DNA from 2 places in the Micromonospora sp. WMMA1996 genome. Region 2 is predicted to be linked to the other one. Evidence: riboswitches for the same ligand, from Rfam matches in the RefSeq annotation. Region 2 holds a riboswitch; the other holds the start of a gene.
The links. Region 2 has a riboswitch for cyclic di-AMP ahead of COO58_RS09800 (transglycosylase family protein). Riboswitches for the same ligand answer to the same signal wherever they lie in the genome.

Region 1 (5,016 bases), on a different contig from region 2:
CCTCATTCAGCCCGTCGTGCCGTCCGACCCCAGGAGCACCGCGTTGACCGACCAGACCACGCTGGACCGGGAGATCGCCGCCGAGCAGCGGCATCTCGACCGGGTGTACGCCCGGCTGGCCGAACTGCGCCGGTCCGCGGCCGACGCCGAGCGGGAGGGGTACCGGCTGGCCCGGGTGGGCACCTTCGGCGCCCTGGTCGAGCGGGACGCGATGGTCTTCCACGCCGCCCAGCGGCGGCACGTGCTGGACGCCGAGCACGAGGGGCTGGTCTTCGGCCGGCTGGACCTGCGCACCGGGCAGGTGCTGCACGTGGGCCGGTTGGGCGTGCGCGCCGAGGACGCGGAGACGCTGGTGGTGGACTGGCGGGCACCGGCCGCGGCGGCGTTCTACCAGGCCACGCCCGCCGAGCCGCGCGGCGTCGTCCGCCGGCGCACGATCCAGTCGGCCGCGGAGAAGGTCACCCGGATCGAGGACGACCTGCTCGATCCGGAGGCGGCCCCGGCGGACATGGCGGTGGTCGGCGACGGCGCGCTGCTGGCCACGCTGTCCCGGGCCACCGGCCGGGGCATGCGGGACATCGTCGCCACCATCCAGCGGGAGCAGGACGAGGCGATCCGCTCCCCCGCCAGCGGAGTCACGATCGTCTCCGGCGGCCCGGGCACCGGCAAGACGGCGGTGGCGCTGCACCGGGCCGCGTACCTGCTCTACTCCGACCGGGCCCGCTACGCCGGCGGCGGCATCCTGGTGGTCGGGCCGTCCGGCGTCTTCGTCGAGTACATCGCCTCGGTGCTGCCCTCGCTCGGCGAGGAGACGGCCACGCTGCACTCGCTGGGCTCGCTCTTCCCGGGGATGTCGGCGACCCGGACCGATCCGCCGGAGGTGGCCGCGGTGAAGGGGTCGCTGCGGATGCGCCGGGTGCTGGAGCGGGCGGTGCGGGACGCGGTGCCGGACTCCCCGGCGGAGTTGCGCCTGCTCTACCGCGGTGAGCTGCTGCGGCTGGAGCGGCCGGCGCTGGACGGCATCCGGGACCGGACGCTGACCCGGGGCGCGCGCCGCAACGAGGTGCGCCGGTCGGCGTTCGACGCGGTGCTCGCCGCGCTCTACGCGCAGGCCCGGACGCTGCGGGTGGGCCGGTTGCCGGAGCAGCCCGCGTTCGAGGACGAGATCATCGAGCGGCCGGAGTTCCGGGAGTTCCTCAAGGCCTGGTGGCCCCGGTTGCACCCGCGTCACGTGCTGGGGTGGCTCGCCCGCCCGGACCGGCTGCGCCGCTACGCCGGCGGGATCCTCTCCTCGGCCGAGATCCGGTTGCTCACCGAGGCGTACCGGACGCTGGACGCCGACGGGTCGACCGTCGCCGACATCGCGCTGCTGGACGAGCTGGACGCGTTGCTCGGCACTCCGGTGCGGCGGGCGAAGCCGAAGCGGGACCCGTACCAGCTGGCCGGCGGCGTGCGCGAGCTGAGCACGTACGCCGACCGGCAGCGCGCCGCCCGGGCGGCGGCCCGGGAGCGTCCGGCGGACTACCGCGACTACGCCCACGTGGTGGTGGACGAGTCGCAGGACGTCTCGCCGATGCAGTGGCGGATGATCGGGCGCCGGGGCCGGCTGGCGTCCTGGACGGTGGTCGGCGACCCGGCGCAGACCGCCTGGACCGGCGACCCGCAGGAGCTGGACCGGGCCCGCGACCAGGCGCTGGGGCGTCGCCGCCGGCACCGCTACGAGCTGACCACCAACTACCGCAACTCGGCGGAGATCTTCGCGGTGGCGGCGGCGGAGATCCGCCGGCTGTATCCGGACCTGACGCTGCCCGACGCGGTGCGTTCCACCGGCGTGTCGCCGGTCGAACGCACGGTGCCCGCCGCCGAGCTGCCGGCGAGCACGGTCGAGGCGGCCCGGATCCTGCTGGGCGAGGTGGAGGGCACCGTCGGCGTGATCACACCGGTGCCGCGCCGGGACGAGGTGGCCGGCTGGCTGGACGGCCTCGGCGCCGGCCGGCTCCAGGTGGTGACCAGCCTGCAGGCCAAGGGCATGGAGTACGACGGCGTGGTGCTGGTCGCGCCGAGCGAGATCCGGGCCGACCCCGGCTCGGGGGTGCGCACGCTCTACGTCGCGTTGTCCCGGGCCACCCAACGCCTCACCACGCTCGACCCGACCGGGTGATCCACCCTCACTTGCACACATAGCGATGTGAACATACATTGGGCCTGGCCAGGGTGCGGGAGGGAAGGGTGTGTGCGTGGGCGCAGGTCATGACCACAGCGGTGCGGTGACCAACGCGGCGCACCGCCACCGGGGCCGGCTCTGGGCGGCGTTCGCGCTGCTCACCGCCCTCATGCTGGTCGAGGCGGTGGCCGCCTTCGCGACCGGTTCGCTCGCGCTGCTCTCCGACGCCGGGCACATGTTCACCGACGTGCTCGGCATCGGCATGGCGCTGGCCGCGATCACCGCCACCCGGCGCGCCACCACCGATCCGCAGCGCACATTCGGCCTCTACCGGCTGGAGGTCCTCGCGGCGCTGGCGAACGCGGTGCTGCTCGGCGCGGTCGCGGTCTACGTCCTGGTCGAGGCGGTACGCCGGTTCGGTGACCCGCCGCAGGTGCTGGCCGGCCCGATGCTCGTGGTGGCGGTGCTCGGCCTGCTCGCCAACGTCGGCGCCTTCGCGCTGCTGCGCTCCGGGGCGCAGGAGAGCATCAACCTGCGCGGCGCGTACCTGGAGGTGCTCGGCGACCTGCTCGGCTCGCTCGGGGTGATCGGCGCCGCGCTGGTCATCGCGGTCACCGACTGGTGGTGGGCCGACCCGTTGGTGGCCGTGGCGATCGGTCTGTTCATCCTGCCCCGCACCTGGCGGCTCGGCCGGGCGGCGGTGCGCATCCTGGTGCAGGCCGCGCCGGAACACCTCCAGGTGACCGCGGTGCACGACCGGCTGGCCGCCGTGCCGGGCGTGGCGGAGGTGCACGACCTGCACGTGTGGACGCTGACCTCGGGCATGGAGGTGGCCTCGGCGCACCTGACCACCGCTCCCGGCGCCGAGGTCGCCACCGTGCTGGCCGCCGCCCGGGCCGCCCTGCACGAGGACTTCTCGATCGATCACGCCACGTTGCAGATCGAACCCGGAGCGTCGGCCGGAGCGTGCGGCCCGACCGAGTGGTAATTAGGGCAAACTTAAATCTAGGCCGCTATTGTGGCGTAATGCCGGCTTTGCCGGGTTCACCGGCTCCGGGCGACGGAGCCGGCCCCGGGCAACGCCGGTAGGCTCGGTCGCGGCCACACCGCGGGCGCCACCCCGGCGCCGGTGGAGCGGCCGTCGCCTAATCGCCCGCAGGGCGAGCCGGGGAACCACGTACGTGGGGTGCATCCGCGTCAGCGGTAGGGATCTTCCGTCCCGAACCCGTCAGCTAACCCGGTCGGCGGTTGACGGAAGGACATGTGAATGCCCCCAGTGGCACCTGTACGACGGACGGCCGCCCGGATGGCGGCCCTGCTCGTCGCGATGCTGGCCCTCGGCGTCGTGACCGCGCCGGCCTCCCCCGCCTCGGCGGCGTGGTCGGCCTCCCCCACCGGCCTGCGCGCCGCCGCCCCCGGCGGTGACGACGAGGGCGGCACCCCGGAACTGCGCGCCCAGCTCGACGCGGCCAGCAAGGGCTGGCTGGAGGCCAAGGCCGCGCTGAGCCGGTCGGTGGCCCGGCAGAAGCAGCTCACCGAGCGACTCGACGCGGTCGGCGCCGAGCTGGCCGTACGCGACGCCAAGGTCGGCGAGATCGCCGAGGTGGCGTACCGCACCGGCCGGATGGGCACCGCCGCGGCCCTGCTCGGCAGCAGCAGCCCGGAGGGCTTCATGGACCGGGCGGCCGCGCTGGAGCAGGTCGCCGCGCACGAGGACCGGACGCTGCGCGACCTGATCACCACCCGGGACGAGGCGACCCGGACCCGCGCCGCGCTCGACGGCGAGATCCGGGAGCAGCGCAAGCAGGTCACGGTGATGGCCAAGCGCAAGCAGCAGGCCGAGCGGGCGCTGGAGGTGGCGAACGACCGGCCGTCCGCCGGCAGCGGCGGCGTCCGGGGCACCTCGACGGCGAACGCGACGCCGGCCAAGCGCAACTCCGACGGCTCCTGGCCGGCGGAGTCGTGCAGCGTCAACGACCCGACGCCGGCCGACGGCTGCATCACCCCGCGCACCCTGCACGCGCTCAACCAGGCCAAGGCGGCCGGCTTCACCCGGTACGTCTCCTGCCACCGGCCCAGCGGCTCCGGCGAGCACCCGAAGGGACGCGCCTGCGACTTCGCCGCCCAGAAGGACGGCTTCGGCGGGGTGGCCAGCGGCGGCGACCGGACGTACGGCAACAACCTGGCCGCGTACTTCGTGCGCAACGCCGACCCGCTCGCCGTGCTCTACGTGATCTGGTTCAAGCAGATCTGGCTGCCCAGCAGCGGCTGGAAGTCGTACAGCGGCGGCAACGGCGACCCGTCCAGCGACCACACCAACCACGTGCACCTGTCGGTCTACTGAGCACTACGCTCCCCGACGTACTCCGGGAGTCGTCGCGCGGCCCACGACGTGGGCCGCGCGGCGGCCGACGATCGGTGGCATGAGACGACTCTCCCCCGCCGGACGCAAGGCGCTGCTCACCGCGCACCTGGTCACCTCGCTCGGCTGGCTCGGCACCGACCTGGGGCTGCTCGCGCTGGGCGTGGCCGGGCTGCGCGGCGCCGACCCGGAGGTCGTCTACCCCGCGGCGGCGTTGCTGGTCACCTGGCTGTTCGCGCCGCTGAGCGTCGCGGTCTGGCTGATCGGGGTGGCCAGCGCGCTGCTCACCCCGTGGGGGCTGCTGCGGTGGCGGTGGGTGCTGGTGAAGTTCGCGCTCACCACCGTGATGCTCGGGCTGGTGCTGCTCCTGCTGACGCCCCGGGTCCGGCACCTCGGCGCGCTGGCCGGCGCGGCCGACGCGCACCTGCGGATCGACCTGGTGGTGCCGCCCGCCGTCTCCACCACACTGCTGCTCGTGGCCACCGTGCTG
Region 2 (5,016 bases):
GCCGGCGACCCGGACGCCCCGGTCGGCGAGCTCGACGCGCAGCGCGTTGGTCATCGACCACTCGGCGGCCTTCGCCGCCCCGTACGCGCCGACGCCGGGGAACGTGAACCAGGACAGGGCCGACATGACGTTCAGGATCGTCCCGCCGCCGTTCGCCGCGATCCGGGGCGCGAACGCCCGCACCACCGACAGCGTGCCGAGGTAGTGCGTCTCCAGCTCCAGCCGGATCTGGTCGAGGTCGCCGTCGAGCAGGTCGGCGCCGGTGCTCACGCCGGCGTTGTTGACCAGCAGCGTCACGTCGCCGGCGCGCTGCGCGGCGGCGGCCACCGAGGCGGGGTCGGTGACGTCCAGGCGTAGCGGGGTGACGCCGGGCAGGTCGACGCTGTCCGGGTTGCGCGCGCCGGCCCAGACCGTGGCGCCCCGCGCCACGAGTTCCGCGGCCAGGCGCCGGCCGAAGCCGCGGTTCGCGCCGGTGACCAGGGCGGTGCTTCCAGCGATCTTCATGTCTCGCTCCGAGGGTGCTGAGGGTGGGTGGATCAGGAGGTCCGCAGGCCCGGACCGGGCAGCACGGCCAGCTCGTCGGCCGGCACGTCGTGCCCGGCGTCGCAGCGCAGCCGGGCGTGCACGTCCGCCCCGCAGTCGTGGTGGGTGACCAGGACGGACGGGCCGACCTCGTCGGCGGCGTACGCGTCGCCCCACTGGCGGAGGGCGACGAGCACGGGCAGCAGGTCGCGGCCCTTGGCGGTGAGCACGTACTCGTCGCGGGTGCGCTGCCCGGGCTCCCGGTAGGGCCGCCGGTCGAGCAGGCCGTCGGCGACGAGCTGCTTGAGGCGGGTGGCGGCGACCGGTTCGCTCACGCCGACCCGGCGGGCGAAGTCGTCGAAGCGCCGGGTGCCGAACGACGCCTCGCGCAGCAGGAGCAGCGTGGTGCGGTTGCCGACCACCTCGAGCGCCCGGGCGATCGAGCAGTTGGCGGTGGACCAGGAGTCGCGCTGCGCGAGGAAGTCCGTCATGGGCTCGACGCTACCGCGCTGACTTAGGGAAACAAAAGCCAGCTATCTCACGTCGCGGCTCGGGAATATCCGTCGGTCACAGCTGACCGGGGTAGAAGCCGTGCCGGGCCAGCGGCTCGACGATCTGGTGCTCCTCGTACGACAGGTGTGACAGCAGCGTGTCGGTGAGCAGGTCCGCCGCCTCCTGGAGCCCGGTGAAGTCACCCGGTCGGCTGATCAGCTCCACCAGCGCCCGGTCGACACCCTCCACCACGCCGTGGATCACCACGTGCTCCTCCTCCAGCCGGTCGAGCACCGCCGCCAGCCCGGCGTCGGCGCGGCGCAGGTGCGGGAAGACCGAGGCGTCCTCCAGTCCGTGGTGCTGGGTCACCACCGTGCAGTACGCGGCGCAGTACGCGCCCAGCGTCCAGTTGTTCTGCCGCAGGGTCATCTCGTTCAGCGCGGCCCGCGCGCCGCCCGGCGAGACCGCGCCCCGCGTCACCTGTTCCAGCAGGTCCCGCACCTGGGCCAGCTCCCGGCGCAGGTGGTCGTGCACGTCCACCAGATGTTGCCCCGCGGCCTGCGCGTGGGCCGGGTAGACGTGCCCGGCCGGCGCCGGCGGGGCGGTCGGACGGGTCGACTCGTCCCAGAGGCGGCGCGCGCTCAGGCGTACCCCCGGGTCGGGCGTGGGGGTGACCGCGAGGGTGGTCGGGACGCCGCCGGCGGCCTGCTCCCGCGCGACGGCGCGGGCGCCGCTGCCCGGCGTGGTGCGCTCGGCCGCGACCAGCTCCCGGACCGCCGGCGCCACCTCCTGGGCGAAGAGCTGGATGGCGCGCGGCTCGTCGCTGCCCAGGACGAAGGTGGTGATGCCGTGCTCCAGGGTGAGCCCGGCCAGGTCCTCCACCCACCGCCGCGGCGGCCCGGCCAGGAACCCCGTGGACGAGCGGGTGAAACTGCCGGTCACGTTGAGCATCCGGCGGATCTCGCCGGGGTCCCGCCCGGCGGCCCGCGCGCCCTCGTCGACCAGCGCGTTGAGCGCAGGCAGCTCGTCGGGCCCCTTCGGCAGGTAGGCCAGCGACGGCAGCCAGCCGTCCGCGGCGCGACCGACCAGGCGCAGCATGCGTGGCTTGTACGCGCCCACCCAGATGCCCACCGGATGGGCCGGCGCCGGTCCGCGCTTCGCGCCGACCACCCGGTAGTGCTCCCCGGCGACGCGGATCATCCCGCGTCGGTCGGTGCCCCAGACCTCCCGGATGACCTGGATCGCCTCGTCGAGCGCGTCGACCGCCGCGCCGGGGGAGAGCCGCCGCCCGCCGGCCGCCTCGATCGCGTCCCAGAACGCGCCCGCGCCCAACCCCAGCTCGACCCGGCCGCCGGTGAGCAGGTCCAGGCTGGCCACGCTGCGGGCGAGCACCACCGGTTGGCGCAGCGGCAGGTTGAGCACGTTGCCGGCCAGTCCGATCCGGTCGGTGGCGGCGGCCACGTACGACATCAGCGTCCACGTGTCCAGGAAACCCGGCTGGTAGGGGTGGTCCTGGAAGGTGACCAGGTCCAGCCCGACCTGCTCGCAGAGCGAGGCGAGGGCCACCACCTGGTCCGGCCGTCCGGCGGTGGGGGTGAGGAAGCCGCCGAAGGCCAGCTCGTGTCCGTGCTCGGTCATCCGTGCCGCTCCTCGTGCGATCTTGCCGGTCCCGCCCACGGTAGCCCGGGGCCGGAGCGGCCGGGCGGGGCGTCCGGATCCGGCCCGTACGTCCCGCTACCACGTCGTCGCGTGCCGCGTGCCCGGTCGCCCGCCCGGGTGACGAACATCCCGAGAAGTGGGCGATCGCCCGAAATCGTCCCTAGCGTCGGTGGCGTCCGCGGTCGCGGACACCACGGGCCGGTAACGCCTAATCCCGCCGCCGGCCCGGCGGTAACCGAACCTCGGCGGGAGCGGGGGACCCAACGTTCCTCGGTGCACGTCACCTCGGGGTGAAGCCGCCAGCGGCGGCCGGGCTCCTCGGCCCGAACCCGACAGCTCACCTCGTCGGCGTGGAGGAATCCCCATGGCAACTGCATACGCAGCCCGTCGTACCGCCGTCGGCGTGGTCCTGGCCGGCGCCGCGGTCCTGTTCGCTCCGGCCGTCCCGGCCAGCGCCTCCGGCGTCAACTGGGACGCCGTCGCGCGGTGCGAGTCCGGCGGCAACTGGCACATCAACACCGGCAACGGCTACTACGGCGGGCTCCAGTTCTCGCGCGGCACCTGGAACGGCCACGGCGGGAAGAAGTACGCCGCCCGGGCGGACCTGGCCAGCCGGTCGGAGCAGATCGCCGTCGCCGAGCGGGTCCTGGACGGGCAGGGCATCGGCGCCTGGCCGGTCTGCGGCCGCAAGGGCGGATCCGGCTCGTCCCCGAAGAAGGCGGCCGACCGTCCCACGCCGCGGAAGGCGGACCGCCCCGCGCCGAGGAAGGTCACCGACCGGCCCACCACGACGAGGTCCACGGTGGACCGACCGGCCGGGCGGGGCGGCGCCGGCACCTACCGGGTGCGCTCCGGCGACACACTCTCCGGCATCGCCGTCGCGGCGCACGTCGCCGGGGGGTGGCGGGCGCTGCACGAGCGCAACCGCGCCGTCGTCGGCGACGATCCGGGCCTGATCTTCCCGGGTCAGCGACTGCGCCTGCGCTGAGCCGACGAACGCCCGGCCGGGGCTCCGGCCGGGCGTTCGCGGTCGCGCGACACGCCGGGCGCGCGGCGCCCGACCTGCTCGCTTGCGGGCGGGGCCGGCCGGTGACCGCGCTCGGTCGGTGCCGGTTGCTATGGTCACGATGCTCGGCTAAGACGTGAAGAAAGCGCGGATATGACCATCGACCCGTTCTCGGCCGCCGCGAGCCTCGACGAGCTCCTGAGCCGGACGCAGCAGGCGCTCGCGGCGATGCGGTCCCGGGCCGGCGTGCACCCCGACGGCGAGCCGGGCGAGTTGCTCCGGGCCGAGGGCGCCGCGGCCGACGGCCGCGTCCGGGCGGTCGCCGTCCAGGGTGGCCGACTGGACTCGGTCGCCGTCGACCCGGACCTGGCCGGCGAGCCGCTGGAGGTCCTCTGCGGACACGTCGTCGCCGCCGTCAACGCCGCGCTGGCCGAGCTGGACGCCCGGGTCAGCGACTCGGCCCGGGCCGACGCCGACGCCCTGGCGGCCCGCCTCGGCGGCCTGCCCGACCAGGCGGAGCTGTTCAGCCGGGCGATGCACGAGGTGGCCGCGCGGATCCCGCGCGACCGGGGCGCCGCGTCCCGGGCCGGCCGCCCGGCCTGACCGACCTGCCGACGCGACGAAGCGGCCGGCCGCCCGGAGGACGACGACCGGCCGCTCGCCCTACGGTCAGCTCAGGGTGACCGCGGTGTCGTCGACGACGAAGGACGTCTGCAGGGAGCTGTCCTCCACGCCGCTGAACGAGATGGTCGCCGTGGTGCCGGCCAGCGACGAGACGTCGAAGGACCGCTGCACGTAGCCGGTGGCCTTGTTCAGGTTCGAGTAGGTCGCCAGCGTGGTGCTGCCGGCCTTGACGGTGAGCTTGTCGTACGCGGTGGTCGTGGTCGACTCCGCGCTGTCGATGTGCAGCCAGAAGCTCAGCGTCGCGCGGCAGCCGGCCGGAACGGTCACCGACTGGCTCAGGTTGTCGGTGTGCGACGAGCCGTAGCCGTCGAGCCACGCCTTGTACGAGCCGCCGTGCGCGGCCTGGCCGCTGTCCGTGGTGATGACGCCGGACGAGGCGGTCCAGTTCACGGTGCCCGACTCGAAGCCGGGGTTGGCCAGCTTGTTGCCGGAGCAGCCGCCCGACGGCGGAGTGGTCGTGGCGGTCGGCGTGGGCGTCGGGGTGCCGCCGGCGCACGTCGGGTCACCGGACTGGGCCGGCACGCTGACCGCGTTCCAGGCCGCCTTGACCGCGTCGAACTCGGCGCAGCTGCCCGGGTAGAGGTTCTTCGCCGCCTGCAGCGTCCAGGTGCGGTACTTCAGGTACGACGAGGACGAGGTCTTCAGCAGCATCG

Region 1: it holds a riboswitch for cyclic di-AMP, as region 2 does, so the genes downstream of both, COO58_RS20705 (hypothetical protein) here and COO58_RS09800 (transglycosylase family protein) in region 2, are expected to answer to the same signal.

The regions. Positions count from the first base shown of each region.
Region 1 covers NZ_PDHU01000003.1:235,291-240,306, forward strand. Annotated here, with positions in the region: gene COO58_RS20695 (AAA family ATPase) at 44-2,161, shown strand; gene COO58_RS20700 (cation diffusion facilitator family transporter) at 2,238-3,152, shown strand; cyclic di-AMP (ydaO/yuaA leader) riboswitch at 3,297-3,427, shown strand; gene COO58_RS20705 (hypothetical protein) at 3,432-4,508, shown strand; gene COO58_RS20710 (DUF2269 domain-containing protein) at 4,588-5,016, shown strand, end outside.
Region 2 covers NZ_PDHU01000001.1:2,039,586-2,044,601, forward strand. Annotated here, with positions in the region: gene COO58_RS09785 (SDR family oxidoreductase) at 1-504, opposite strand, end outside; gene COO58_RS09790 (helix-turn-helix domain-containing protein) at 537-1,013, opposite strand; gene COO58_RS09795 (LLM class flavin-dependent oxidoreductase) at 1,090-2,652, opposite strand; cyclic di-AMP (ydaO/yuaA leader) riboswitch at 2,869-3,034, shown strand; gene COO58_RS09800 (transglycosylase family protein) at 3,038-3,661, shown strand; gene COO58_RS09805 (YbaB/EbfC family nucleoid-associated protein) at 3,833-4,282, shown strand; gene COO58_RS09810 (M4 family metallopeptidase) at 4,349-5,016, opposite strand, start outside.